Myxococcus xanthus: one gene and its partner. The protein of the gene in region 1 binds, or shares a complex with, the protein of each later gene. Links are inferred from orthologs where the notes say so. Each region holds a gene or a part of one and is shown on either strand. Other genes may lie near its edges.

What was found.
Region 2: the proteins of carB (region 1) and carA are in contact, whole or in part, in a solved structure (PDB 1KEE), measured with the Escherichia coli proteins. The link is inferred for Myxococcus xanthus from one-to-one orthologs.

The regions. Positions count from the first base shown.
Region 1 is NZ_CP017174.1:3,964,724-3,969,917, forward strand. The notes cover bases 1,369-5,194. They hold carB (carbamoyl-phosphate synthase large subunit), read left to right. Parts: upstream 1,369-1,742; coding sequence 1,743-4,994; downstream 4,995-5,194. Other genes in these bases: BHS09_RS16895 (hypothetical protein), read right to left, coding at 1,369-1,620; BHS09_RS16905 (NADH:flavin oxidoreductase), read right to left, coding at 5,072-5,194. Outside these bases: BHS09_RS16890 (pyridoxal phosphate-dependent aminotransferase), read left to right, coding at 1-845; more of BHS09_RS16895, read right to left, coding at 850-1,368. UniProt on the Escherichia coli protein: Large subunit of the glutamine-dependent carbamoyl phosphate synthetase (CPSase).
Region 2 is NZ_CP017174.1:4,134,589-4,142,024, forward strand. The notes cover bases 2,753-5,751. They hold carA (glutamine-hydrolyzing carbamoyl-phosphate synthase small subunit), read left to right. Parts: upstream 2,753-3,689; coding sequence 3,690-4,814; downstream 4,815-5,751. Other genes in these bases: BHS09_RS17625 (dihydroorotase), read left to right, coding at 2,753-3,690; BHS09_RS17635 (DUF7986 domain-containing protein), read left to right, coding at 4,831-5,496; pyk (pyruvate kinase), read right to left, coding at 5,554-5,751. In the rest of the region: lepB (signal peptidase I), read left to right, coding at 145-1,401; BHS09_RS17620 (aspartate carbamoyltransferase catalytic subunit), read left to right, coding at 1,487-2,380; more of BHS09_RS17625, read left to right, coding at 2,377-2,752; more of pyk, read right to left, coding at 5,752-6,954; BHS09_RS17645 (bifunctional nuclease family protein), read right to left, coding at 7,143-7,436. UniProt on the Escherichia coli protein: Small subunit of the glutamine-dependent carbamoyl phosphate synthetase (CPSase).

The DNA of each region.
Region 1 (5,194 bases):
AGGTCATCATCTTCGCGCCCTTCTGGGTCAGCTACCCGGACATGGTGCGGCTGGCGGGCGCCACGCCCGTCATCGTCCCCACGCGTGAGGAGGACGGCTTCGCGCCGGACCCGGACGCCATCCGCCGCGCGCTCACGCCGCGCACGCGCGCCGTCATCATCAACAGCCCGGGCAATCCCACCGGCGCCGTCTATTCGCGCGCGGCGCTGGAGCGCATCGCGGAGGTGCTGCGGCCCCACGACTGCCTCATCGTCACGGATGACATCTACGAGAAGCTGCTCTACACCGATGAACGCCTGGGCATCAGCGACGTGGCGCCGGACCTGGTGCCGCGGCTGGTGGTCGTGAACGGCATGAGCAAGGCGTACTCCATGACGGGCTGGCGCCTGGGCTACATCGCCGGGCCCAAGCCGTTGGTGGCCGCCATGCAGATGGTGCAGGACCAGTCCACCTCCAACGCCTCGTCCATTGGCCAGAAGGCGGCGTTGGCGGCGTTGCAGGGACCGCCGGACACCATCACCAACATGGTGAAGGAGTACCGCGAGCGCCGTGACTTCTTCGTCGCGGGACTGAACGCGCTGGACGGCGTGCGCTGCCGGATGCCCGAGGGCGCCTTCTACGCCTTCGCGGACGTGCGGGGCCTGCTGGGCCGGTCGTACAAGGGCAAGCCGGTGACGTCCGCGATGCAGCTGTCGGAAATCCTCCTCGACGACTTCCGCGTCGCCGCCGTGCCCGGCGAGCCGTTCGGCGCGGACGGCTACGTGCGCATGAGCTTCGTCACCTCGCGTGAGGTGCTGCAGAAGGGCCTTGCCCGCCTGGGTGAGCTGGTCAAGGCCCTGAGCTGACCGCTCAGTCCGTGTAGGCGAAGGCGCGGAACTCGTCGCGGTACTGGCGGTAGACGAGGACGGCGGGGCGGCCGGAGAGGTTGCCCACGGCCGTCCACACGTCCTTGGGGTTGCGCAGGTCCAACCCCAGCCGCGCCGGCGCCTTGCCGTACTTCTTCTCCATGGCCTCCAGCGGCATCACCTCCACGTCATAGAGGGTGATGAGGTCCGTGCGCTTCAGCCGCAGCTGCTTCACCCACGCCGAAACCAGCTCCTCCGGCGTGGCGTAGCGCTCCGCCTCCAGGCTGAACGGGTAGAGCAGCTCGTTCGAGGCGGTGCGTACGTCCCCCGTCAGCAGGGACTGGAAGAGGAAGCGAGCGTCCGCCTGGATGTCCCTGCGGATCTGCTCCTCGGGCGACAGCGGCGGCGCGTCCGGGATGGGGTCGCGCTTGAAGTCGGCAAGCCCGGGGGGCAGGTCGACCGGCGGTGCGTCCGCAGGGGGCGGTGTGGGCGCCGCGCGGGTCGGCTGGGCGGCGGCTGCCGACTTCTTGGCGGCGGTGCTTGCCTTCTTGGCGGGTGCCTCAGAGGGAGCCGGCACAGCGGGCGCTTCTGCGGCCGGAGGCGTCGCGGGGGCCTCGGTCTTCTTGGGCTCCGCCTCGGGCGTGGGCTCCGCGGGTGTGGGGGCCTTCACCTCGGGTGGTGGGGGCTGGGCGCTTTCGGGCGCGGGGGCGGCGGCATCCTGGGCGAGGGCGGGTGACGCGAGCGAAACGAGCAGTGCCAGGGACCAGTGGCGCATGGAACCTCCGTGGGCCGCCGAGCCTAGCAGAGGACAGCGGGTGGGGCCCGGCGTCCGTGCGAGCGGGCGGCTTCAACACAGTCCTCGCATGTGGGGGCGGAGGTTGGTATGGGGGCGCCCCGATGCCCAAGCGTACCGATATCCGCAAGGTTCTGGTGATTGGCTCGGGTCCGATTGTCATCGGGCAAGCCGTCGAGTTCGACTACTCCGGTACACAAGCCATCAAGGCGCTCCGGGATGAAGGCGTGGAGGTGGTGCTGCTCAACAGCAACCCCGCCACCGTGATGACGGACCCTGAGTTCGCGCATCGCACCTACATCGAACCGATTACGGTGGAGGCGGCGGAGCGCATCCTCGCCTCGGAGCGGCCGGACTCACTCCTTCCCACCATGGGTGGCCAGACGGCGCTCAACCTCGCCAAGGCCCTGGCGGAGCAGGGCATCCTGGAGAAGTACGGCGTGCGCCTCATCGGCGCGTCCCTGGACGCCATCAACAAGGCCGAGGACCGCCAGCTCTTCAAGGCGGCCATGCAGAAGATTGGCGTGGCCCTGCCCAAGAGCGGCTACGCGACGACGCTGGACCAGGCGATGAATCTGGTGGAGGACATCGGCTTCCCGGCCATCATCCGCCCGTCCTTCACGCTGGGTGGCACCGGCGGTGGCATCGCGTACAACCGCGAGGAGTTCGAGACCATCTGCCGCTCGGGCCTGAAGGCCAGCCCCACCACCACCATCCTGGTGGAGGAGAGCGTGCTGGGCTGGAAGGAGTACGAGCTCGAGGTGGTCCGCGACACGGCGGACAATGTCATCATCGTCTGCTCCATTGAAAACCTGGACCCCATGGGCGTGCACACCGGTGACTCCATCACCGTGGCGCCCGCGCAGACGCTGACGGACCGCGAGTACCAGCGGATGCGGCAGGCGTCGCTGGCCATCATCCGGGAGATTGGCGTCGATACGGGTGGCTCCAACATCCAGTTCGGCATCCACCCGAAGGACGGCCGCATGGTCGTCATCGAGATGAACCCGCGCGTGTCGCGCTCCAGCGCGCTGGCGTCGAAGGCGACGGGCTACCCCATCGCGAAGATCGCCGCGAAGCTGGCGCTGGGCTACACGCTGGATGAGCTGCGCAACGACATCACCCGCGACACGCCGGCCTCCTTCGAGCCGACGCTGGACTACGTGGTGGTGAAGGTGCCGCGCTTCAACTTCGAGAAGTTCCCGCACGCGGACCGGACGCTGACCACGAGCATGCGCTCGGTGGGCGAGGTGATGGCCATTGGCCGCACCTTCCCGGAGGCGTACATGAAGGCGCTGCGCTCCATGGAGCTGGGCCGCGTGGGCCTGGAGTCCCCGGAGCTGCCGGCGGAGAAGGAGGAGCGGGAGAAGGTGCTGCGCGAGGCGCTGCGCATCCCTCGCCCGGAGCGTCCCTGGTTCGTGGCCCAGGCCTTCCGCGAGGGCCTGACGGTGGAGGACGTGCACGCGCTGTCCGCCATCGACCCGTGGTTCCTGCGCTACATCCAGATGCTGGTGAACGAGGCGCAGTCGCTGCAGGAGTACGGCCGCCTGGACCAGCTCCCGGACGAGGTGCTCCGGCAGGCCAAGGCGCACGGCTTCTCCGACAAGTACCTGGGCAAGCTGCTGGGCTACCCGGAGGAAGAGGTGCGGGCGCACCGGCACGCGCGCAGCATCCGGCCCGTCTTCAAGCGGGTGGACACCTGCGCCGCGGAGTTCGAGGCGTACACGCCCTACCTGTACTCCACCTATGAGGAGGAGGACGAGGCGCCCCCCACGGACCGTCAGAAGGTCCTCATCCTGGGCAGCGGCCCCATCCGCATCGGCCAGGGCATCGAGTTCGACTACGCCTGCGTCCACGCGGCCTTCGCCCTGCGCGAGGCTGGCTACGAGACGGTGATGGTCAACTGCAACCCGGAGACGGTGTCCACCGACTACGACACGTCGGACCGCCTCTACTTCGAGCCGCTGACCATCGAGGACGTGCTCGAGGTGTCCCAGCGCGAGAAGCCGGTGGGCGCCATCGTCCAGTTCGGCGGCCAGACGCCGCTGCGCATCTCCGTGCCGCTGGAGAAGGCGGGCCTGCCCATCCTGGGTACGCCGCCGGACGCCATCGACCGCGCGGAGGACCGTGAGCGCTTCTCCAAGCTCATCGAGAAGCTGGGCCTGAAGCAGCCGGAGAACGGCGTCGCGCGCAGCCACGCGGAGGCCTTCAAGGTGGCCGAGCGCATCGGTTACCCCGTCATGGTGCGGCCCTCCTACGTGCTGGGCGGCCGGGCCATGGAGACCGTCTACGACGTGTCCAGCCTGGAGCGGTACATGCGCGAGGCGGTGAGCGCTTCGCCCGAGCACCCGGTGCTCATCGACCGCTTCCTGAAGGAAGCCATCGAGGTGGACCTGGACCTGGTGGCGGACCGCACCGGCGCGGTGATGATTGGCGGCGTGCTGGAGCACATCCAGGAGGCGGGCGTGCACTCCGGTGACGCCGCGGCCACGCTGCCGCCGCACTCGCTGTCGCCGGACCTGGTGGAGCGGATGAAGGACCAGGCCATCGCCCTGGCGCGCGAGCTGGGCGTGGTGGGCCTGATGAACGTGCAGTTCGCCATCCAGGGGAAGACCATCTACATCCTGGAAGTGAATCCGCGCGCGAGCCGCACGGTGCCCTTCATCTCCAAGGCCACCGGCGTGGCGATGGCGAAGATCGCCGCGCTCTGCATGGTGGGCAAGACGCTCAAGGAGCTGGGCGCCACGCATGAGCCGGAGTTCAAGCACGTGGCGGTGAAGGAGAGCGTGTTCCCCTTCGCGCGCTTCGCGGGCGTGGACGTCATCCTCGGGCCGGAGATGAAGTCCACCGGCGAGGTGATGGGCCTGGCGAACGACTACGCGTCCGCCTTCGCCAAGAGCCAGCTCGCCGCGGGCGTGAAGCTGCCCAAGAGCGGCAAGGTGTTCATCTCCGTCAAGGATGACGACAAGCCGGCGGTGGTGGACCTGGCGCGGCGCCTGCGGAGCATGGGCTTCTCGCTCATCGTCACCTCCGGTACGCACACCTACCTGGCGACGAAGGGCATCGAGGCGCAGGTGGTGCAGAAGGTGAAGGAGGGCCGCCCGAACATCGTCGACAAGATCGTCGACGGCGAAATCGTGCTGGTCATCAACACCACCTTCGGCAAGCAGGAGATCGCCGACAGCTTCTCCATCCGCCGCGAGTCGCTGATGCACTCGGTGCCGTACTACACGACGGTGCAGGCGGCGCGGATGGCGGTGGGCGCGCTGGAGTCGCTCAAGCGCACGGAGCTGGAAGTGAAGCCGCTCCAGGAGTACCTGGGCATCACCGCGGCGCCCCCGGGCACCCGGCGCTGAACCGCAGCGCTCATTTGACGTGAGTCATGCGGCCCCGCTCCTCCTGGGAGTGGGGCCGTCTGCGTTTCGGGGCCGCCTCAGGCCGGTTGGTCCGTCACGAAGCCGCGCCAGTTGCGCATGTAGTTCACGAAGACGTCGGACAGTCCCTCGGCGTTGAGCGCGGTAGGGGACAGCGGCGGCACCTGGAGCGCGTCGCCTCG
Region 2 (7,436 bases), 170 kb from region 1 along the record:
GCCAAGTGCTACGGTGGTGACATCAGCCGCAAGCGCAAGCTCCTGGAGAAGCAGAAGGAGGGCAAGAAGCGCATGAAGCAGGTCGGAACGGTGGAGATTCCGCAGGAGGCCTTCCTCGCGGTCCTCAAGTCGGAGCAGTAGTCCATGAACGCGGCCATGCCTTCCGCCACCCCTCCCGCGAAGCTCTCCGAGGCGATGTCGGCCCGCCGCACGCCGGAGATGCTTCGCGCCCACCGTGTGCTGGTGTGGCGCGAGCGCCTCACCAGCCTCTGGGCTCCGTTGATCATCCTGGCGCTGCTGTACGTGCCGTATACGGTGATCATCGAGTACTCGCGCGCTTCCGCCGCGTGGGCCCAGCCGGTGATGAAGGGGCTGGGGCTGTTGCTGGTCCTCTACTTCGTGGCCCTGCTGGTGTGGCGCAACGTCTCCCCCAAGGAGAAGGCGCTGCGCGGCGTGCGCCACGAGGCGAACGAGCTGTTGGAGGAGAACGAGCGCATCCTCCGCAAGCCCGGCGTGAGCGCGAAGGTGGCGGGGCCGGTGCTGGACCGCATCGCCGAGCAGGCGCTGCGCGTGGAGCAGGCCTCCGCGGCGGGTGACGCGGAGCAGTTGCGCACCGAGGTGAAGGGGCTGGAGGCGCTCACCGCGCAGCACCTGGGTGCGTTCCGCAAGCAGTCCGCCATGGACTTCCTGGGTGGGTTCGGCAAGGCGCTGCTGGTGGCGCTGGTGTTCCGCACCTTCATCGTGGAGCCGTACCGAATCCCCTCCGGCTCCATGCTGCCCACGCTGGAGATTGGCGACCAGGTCTTCGTCAACAAGTTCATCTACGGCGTGCGCGTCCCGTTCCTCAACTTCGTGCCGTTCGTCATCGTCCGGCCGCCGGAGCGTGGAGACGTCATCGTCTTCAACAACCCGGTGAACGAGTCGGTGGACTACATCAAGCGCGTGGTCGGCGTGCCGGGCGACGTGGTGGAGTTCATCAACGGCGTCATCCACATCAACGGCCAGCCGCAGAAGCGCGAGCTCGTCTCCAACGAGTTCACCGTCCACAACATCACCGACGACGGGCGCTGGTACGACCAGCAGGAGACCCTCTACGAGGAGAACCTGTCCGGCGTGGCGCATTCCGCGCTACAGACGCTGCCGCGCATGCCGCGCCGGGAGGGCCCCTACGAGGTCCCTCCGGGACATGTCTTCGCCGTGGGTGACAACCGGGACAACAGCGCGGACAGCCGCCACGGCCTGGGCGTCACGGGGTACGGCAAGGCGGAGTACGTCCCCTACGGCCACATCAAGGGCAAGGCGATGGTGGTGTGGCTGTCGCTGGGCTACCACGGGCTGCTGCACGGCCTGTTCGGTGGCACGGGCCTCCGCGTGGATCGGTTCTTCGAACCGGTCCGTTGAGGCGTTCGCTGGAAGCAGGCAGGCCGGCGCACCGCGCACGACGCTTGACGTGCCGCACGCCCCGGGGTACGCGGCGCCCCCGGCCATGAGACACCTGCTTGGAATCGAAGGCTGGCGCCGGGACGAGCTGGAGTCACTGCTCGACCGGGCGAAGGCACACCTCCCCGGCGCTCCCGACACCACCCACCTGCTTCGCGGCAAGGTGGTGGCGAACCTCTTCTTCGAGGACTCCACCCGGACCCGAACGTCGTTCCACATGGCGGCGAAGGGGCTGGGGGCCAGTGTGCTCAACTGGACGCACACCGGCTCCTCGGTATCCAAGGGTGAGACGCTGCTGGACACCGCCCGCAACATCGAGGCGACGGGGCCGGTGGCCATCGTCATGCGTCACCGCTCGTCAGGAGCGCCGCACCTGGTGGCGAAGCACGTGAAGTGCGCCGTCATCAACGCGGGTGACGGCACGCACGAGCATCCCTCCCAGGCGCTGCTGGACGCCTTCACGCTGCGCCAGCGCTGGGGCTCGCTGGACGGGCGCACGGTGCTCATCGTAGGGGACGTGCTGCACAGCCGCGTGGCCCGCTCCAACCTGCACTGCCTCAAGGCGCTGGGCGCCCGGGTGGTGATGTGCGGCCCGCCCACGCTGATACCGCCGGGGCTGGAGTCGCTGGGCGCGGAGGTGACGCACAACCTGGACGCGGCGCTCCCTCGCGCGGACGCGGTGATGTGCCTGCGCGTCCAACTGGAGCGCCAGGAGCAGGCGTTCCTGCCGTCCACGCGTGAATATGCACGGCTGTTCGGCCTCAACGCGGCCCGAGAGGAGCGGATGAAGGCGGGCGCGGTGGTGATGCACCCGGGCCCCATCAACCGGGGCGTGGAGCTGGCGCCGGCGGTGGCGGATGGCGCCCGCAGCGTCATCCTGGAGCAGGTGTCCAACGGCGTCGCCGTGCGGCGGGCCATCTTGGAGGTGTGTACGGCATGAGCTCCACGGTGCTCTTCAGACGGGGGCGTGTCATCGACCCTCGCAACGGGGTGGACGGCGTCCGCGACGTGCTGGTCCGCGACGGCAAGGTGGTGGAGGTGTCGGAGACCCTGCTGCCAGTGCCCTCCAGCGCCGAGGTGGTGGATGCCACCGGCAAGTGGGTGCTGCCGGGCTTCATCGACCTGCACGTCCACCTGCGCGAGCCGGGCGAGGAGGGCAAGGAGACGGTCCTCACCGGCTGCCGCGCCGCCGTGGCGGGTGGTTTCACCGCCGTGGTGGCCATGCCCAACACCAAGGTGGTCAACGACAACGCCATGGTGACGGAGCTGGTGCTGAACCGCGCCCGCGCCGCGGGCCTGTGCCACGTCTATCCCGCCGGGGCCATCACCAAGGGCCTCAAGGGCGAGGAGCTGGCGGAGATGGGCGAGCTCGTGTCCGCCGGCTGCGTGGCCATCACCGACGACGGCCGCCCGGTGATGAACGCGTCGCTGATGCGGCGCACGCTCCAGTACGCCACCCAGTTCGACGTGCCCGTCATGGTCCACGAGGAGGACCTGACGCTGTCCGCGGGTGGGGCCATGCATGAGGGCACCACCTCCACGCGGCTGGGGCTGCGCGGCATCCCTGCTTCCGCGGAGGTGGCGATGGTGGCGCGAGATCTGGTGCTGCTGGAGGAGACGAAGGGCCGGCTGCACGTGGCGCACGTGTCCTGCGAGGGCAGCGTGCGGCTCATCCGCGAGGCCAAGCGCAGCGGTCTGCGCGTCACCTGCGAGGTGGCGCCGCACCACTTCATCCTGGATGACCGTGCCGTGGGGGACTACGACACCCACGCGAAGATGGCCCCGCCGCTGCGCGCGGACACCGACGTGCAGGCCCTGCGCGAGGCGCTGGTGGACGGGACGGTGGACGCCATCGCCACGGACCACGCGCCGCACGGCGTGTTGGACAAGCAGGTGGAGTTCGAGAAGGGCATCAACGGCATCGTGGGGCTGGAGACGGCCCTGGGGCTGACGCTGGAGCTGGTGCATGCGGGCGTGCTCACCGCGAACCGCGCGGTGGAGCTGCTGACGCACGGGCCCGCGAAGGCGTTCGGCCTGCCGGGCGGTCACCTGGCGCCTGGGGCGCCGGCGGACGTCACGGTGGTGGACCCGGACGCGGAGTGGACGGTGGACGCCCACCAGTTCCATTCCCGCAGCCGGAATACACCGTTCCATGGCCGGAAGCAGAAGGGGCTCGTTATCCAGACGTGGGTCGCGGGCCACAAGGTGTTCGACAAGGGCCAGGTCGGCCAGAGCAAGGAGTCGCGGTGATGACAAAGCGGGCAGTGCTCGCCCTGGCGGATGGCACCACGTTCGAAGGCCGTGCGTTTGGCGCGGTGGGCGAAACGGTGGGTGAAGTGGTGTTCAACACGACCATGTACGGTTACCAGGAGGTCCTCACGGACCCCTCGTACGTGGGCCAGATTGTCACCATGTCGTACCCGGAGATTGGCAACGTCGGCGCCAACCCGGAGGACGAGGAGGGCGCCCGGGTGCACGCGGTGGGCATGGTGGTGCGCGCCCTCAGCGAGCAGCCGTCCAACTGGCGCGCGAAGGAGTCGCTGGACGCGTACCTGAAGCGCAACGGAGTGGCCGGCATCGAGGGCATCGACACCCGCCGCCTGGTGCGCCACCTGCGCACGCACGGCGCGCAGATGGGCGTCATCTCCAGCGAGGGCCAGTCCCCCTCTGCCCTGGTGGAGCGTGCCCGCTCCGCGCGCGGCATGGAGGGCCTGGACCTGGCCACGGGCGTGTCCACGAAGGAGGCCTACACCTTCACCCAGCCCTCGCCGGACGTCTTCACCGGCTTGGGAGAGGTGCGGGTGCCGGCCGAGCCCCGCTTCGACGTGGTGGCCTACGACTACGGCCTGAAGAAGTCGATGCTGCACTTCCTGGTGGACGTGGGCTGCCGCGTGACGGTGGTGCCGGCCACCACCACGGCGGAAGAGGTGCTGGCGCGCAAGCCGAACGGCGTCTTCCTGGCCAACGGCCCTGGAGATCCGGCGGCGGTGAAGGGCGCGGACCGCACCGTGGCGGCGCTGCTGGGCAAGGTGCCGGTGTTCGGCATCTGCCTGGGGCATCAAATCATGGCGCTGGCCCTGGGCGGCCGGACGTACAAGATGAAGTTTGGCCACCGGGGCGGAAACCAGCCGGTGAAGGACCTCACGACGGGCAAGGTGGAAATCACCGCGCAGAACCACGGCTTCGCCGTGGATGACGCCAGCCTCAAGGGCCTGGCCGTCGTGACGCACATCAACCTCAACGACGGCACGGTGGAGGGTCTGGCTGTTCCGGACGCGCGGGCCTTCAGCGTGCAGTACCACCCCGAGGCCTCGCCCGGCCCCCATGACGCGCGCTATCTCTTCGACAGGTTCGCGAAGCTGATGGCGGGGTAGGATGGCGCCACCGAATATGACCTCGTCGCTGTCACCGCTCTCCTATCAGCCGTATCTGGATCAGCTCATCGCCTTTGGCAGTGCCGAGTCGCGCAAGGAGGACCTGCTCCAGGCCAAGGCGGAGTACTTCCGTCTGACGGGCGAGGTCTTCGAGGACGACAAGCTCTTCGAACTGCGGATGGCGTCCTTCCTGGACTTCTACCTCTATGACCGCGTCCCGCCGCTGACGAACAAGACGCCGGCCACGGAGTTCTACGAGCAGCGCCTGGCCGGTTCCGCGCCCGAGGAGGCCAACGCCTTCCGGAGCTTCACGGAGACGGTCCATGGTCTCTTCGAGGTCCGCAAGCTGGGCAAGGGCGAGGTCCGTCTGCGCGAGCTGTACTCGGGCAAGGACTTCGACGTGACGGAGCGCCGCCACGTCGCGGGCCTGGAGACGGGGGACATCATCGAGGCGCGCCTCATCCCCTTCGGTGGGCACCTGCTGTTCTCCTCCGCGTTCTGCTACCACCCCCGCATGGCCGTGAAGGCCATCAAGGCGGAGGTGAAGCGCCGAAAGAAGAAGGAGCCGGATCGTACGCCCAACGAGCTGGTGTGGGAGTGCGCCCGCCGTGCGCTCAACATGGAGCGCTACCGGCAGCTCGCCGTCGAGAAGATCTACGACTTCGAGCAGAAGGTCCTCTGAGCCCGCTGGCCGCGGAGCGCCCCGGTGACGGCATGTCCCGGGGCCCCGCTGGCCCGCTCAGATGCGGTGGATGCTCATCAGGTTGGTGTTGCCCGGGACGTTGAGTGGGACCCCGGCCACCACCACCACGGGCGTACCGGGCGCGCCGATCTTCTCCTTCCGGCACAACTGGCGCACCTGGCTGAGCATGGCGTCCGTGGTGGAGACGCGCGCCACCTGCAGGCCCGTCACGCCCCAGTAGAGCGCCATGCGATTCACGGCCGTCTCGCTCGGCGTGAGGGCGATGATGCGCGCGCGGGGCCGGAACTCGGAGATGAGGCGCGCGGTGTGGCCGCTCTCCGTGTAGGCGACGATGGTGCCAATGCCCAGCTGTGTCGCCGCCGCCACGGCCGCCGCGGCCACGCCGGTGCCCAAATCCTCGGAACGCTCGAAGGGGGAGTGGTGCTGGTGCTTCACCACGCCGCGCTCCGTCTCCTCCACGATGCACGCCATGGTGGACGCCGCTTCGATGGGGTAATTGCCCGCGGCCGTCTCGCCGGACAGCATGACGGCGTCCGCGCCGTCGAGGATGGCGTTGGCCACGTCGGACACCTCGGCGCGGGTGGGGCGCGCGTTGGCCACCATGCTCTCCAGCATCTCCGTGGCGACGATGACGAGCCCGCCCATGCGGTTCACCGCGCTCACCATGCGCTTCTGGATGGCGGGCAGGCGCTCCAGGGGCATCTCCACACCCAGGTCGCCACGCGCCACCATGATGCCGTCCGCCACGGCGGCAATCTCCTCCACGCGCTCCACCGCCTGGGGCTTTTCAATCTTCGCGATGAGGGGCGTCTTCAGCTTCGCCACGTGCGCGCGCGCCTTCTTGATGTCCTCGGGCGTGCGGACGAAGGACAGCGCCACGTAGTCCACGCCCACCTCCTGGCCAAAGGCCAGGTCCACCGCGTCCTTGCGGGTAATCGTGGGCACCGACATGGGCGAGCCGGGCAGGTTGAGGCCCTTGTGATTCTTGAGCACACCGCCCACCTCCACGCGGCACTGCACGTCCTGCCCTTGGACGCGCAGCACCCGCAGCCGCACGCGCCCGTCATCCAGGAGGATTTCGTGGCCCTTGGCCACGTCCTTCACCAGCGTCTTGATGGGGGTGGGGATGACGCCGTCCTGGCCCAGGACGTTGCGCGTCGTCACCGTGACGGACTGGCCCTGCTTCACCAGCAGCTGGCCCCCTTCGAAGCGGCCCAGGCGGATCTTCGGCCCCTGGATGTCCTGGAGGATGGCCACCGGCGTGCCCAGGCGCTTCGCGACCTTGCGGATGGTTTCCACCCGGCGGCGGTGCTCCTCGTGCGTGCCGTGCGAGAAGTTCAGCCGCGCCATGTTCATGCCCGCGCGGATGAGCCCTTCGATGACCTCGGGCGAGTCCGAAGCGGGGCCCAGGGTGCAGATGATTTTCGCCTTGCGCATAGGGCCGCGCATCCTAGGCGGCGGGGTGCCCGGCTTGACAGCCTTGCGCCCACGAGACTAACTCTTCTGCCAACGCGGGCCTCTCACCAGGCGCCGCGGAGCCTTTGCGCTCTCGATGGCAGAGAGAGAAAGCCCGGCATCCCTGGGAGGGGGGGCCGGGCTTTCTTGCAAGTGCTCCGCGTCAGGACCTAGAGCTCGATTTCCTTGCCCGTGCCCAGCGGCGCCTTGGGCATCGAGTGGCCCGGCGGCAGGCCCCGCATGTCCATGTCGATAGGCGGCTCGCTCGGGGCACCCGGGGCAGGGAAGCCGGGCGCGTCCAGCGGCCCGCTGCCGCCCACGCCGGGGCCTTCCTGCTGGAGGCCCTCGATCTCCTCGCGGGTGATGCCGGCCAGCGTCAGCACCTTGCGGGTGACGCGGATGCGGGCATGGCTGGTGAGCGCCATGGCGATGGAGTCCGACGGCCGGGCGTCCAGCGTCATCTT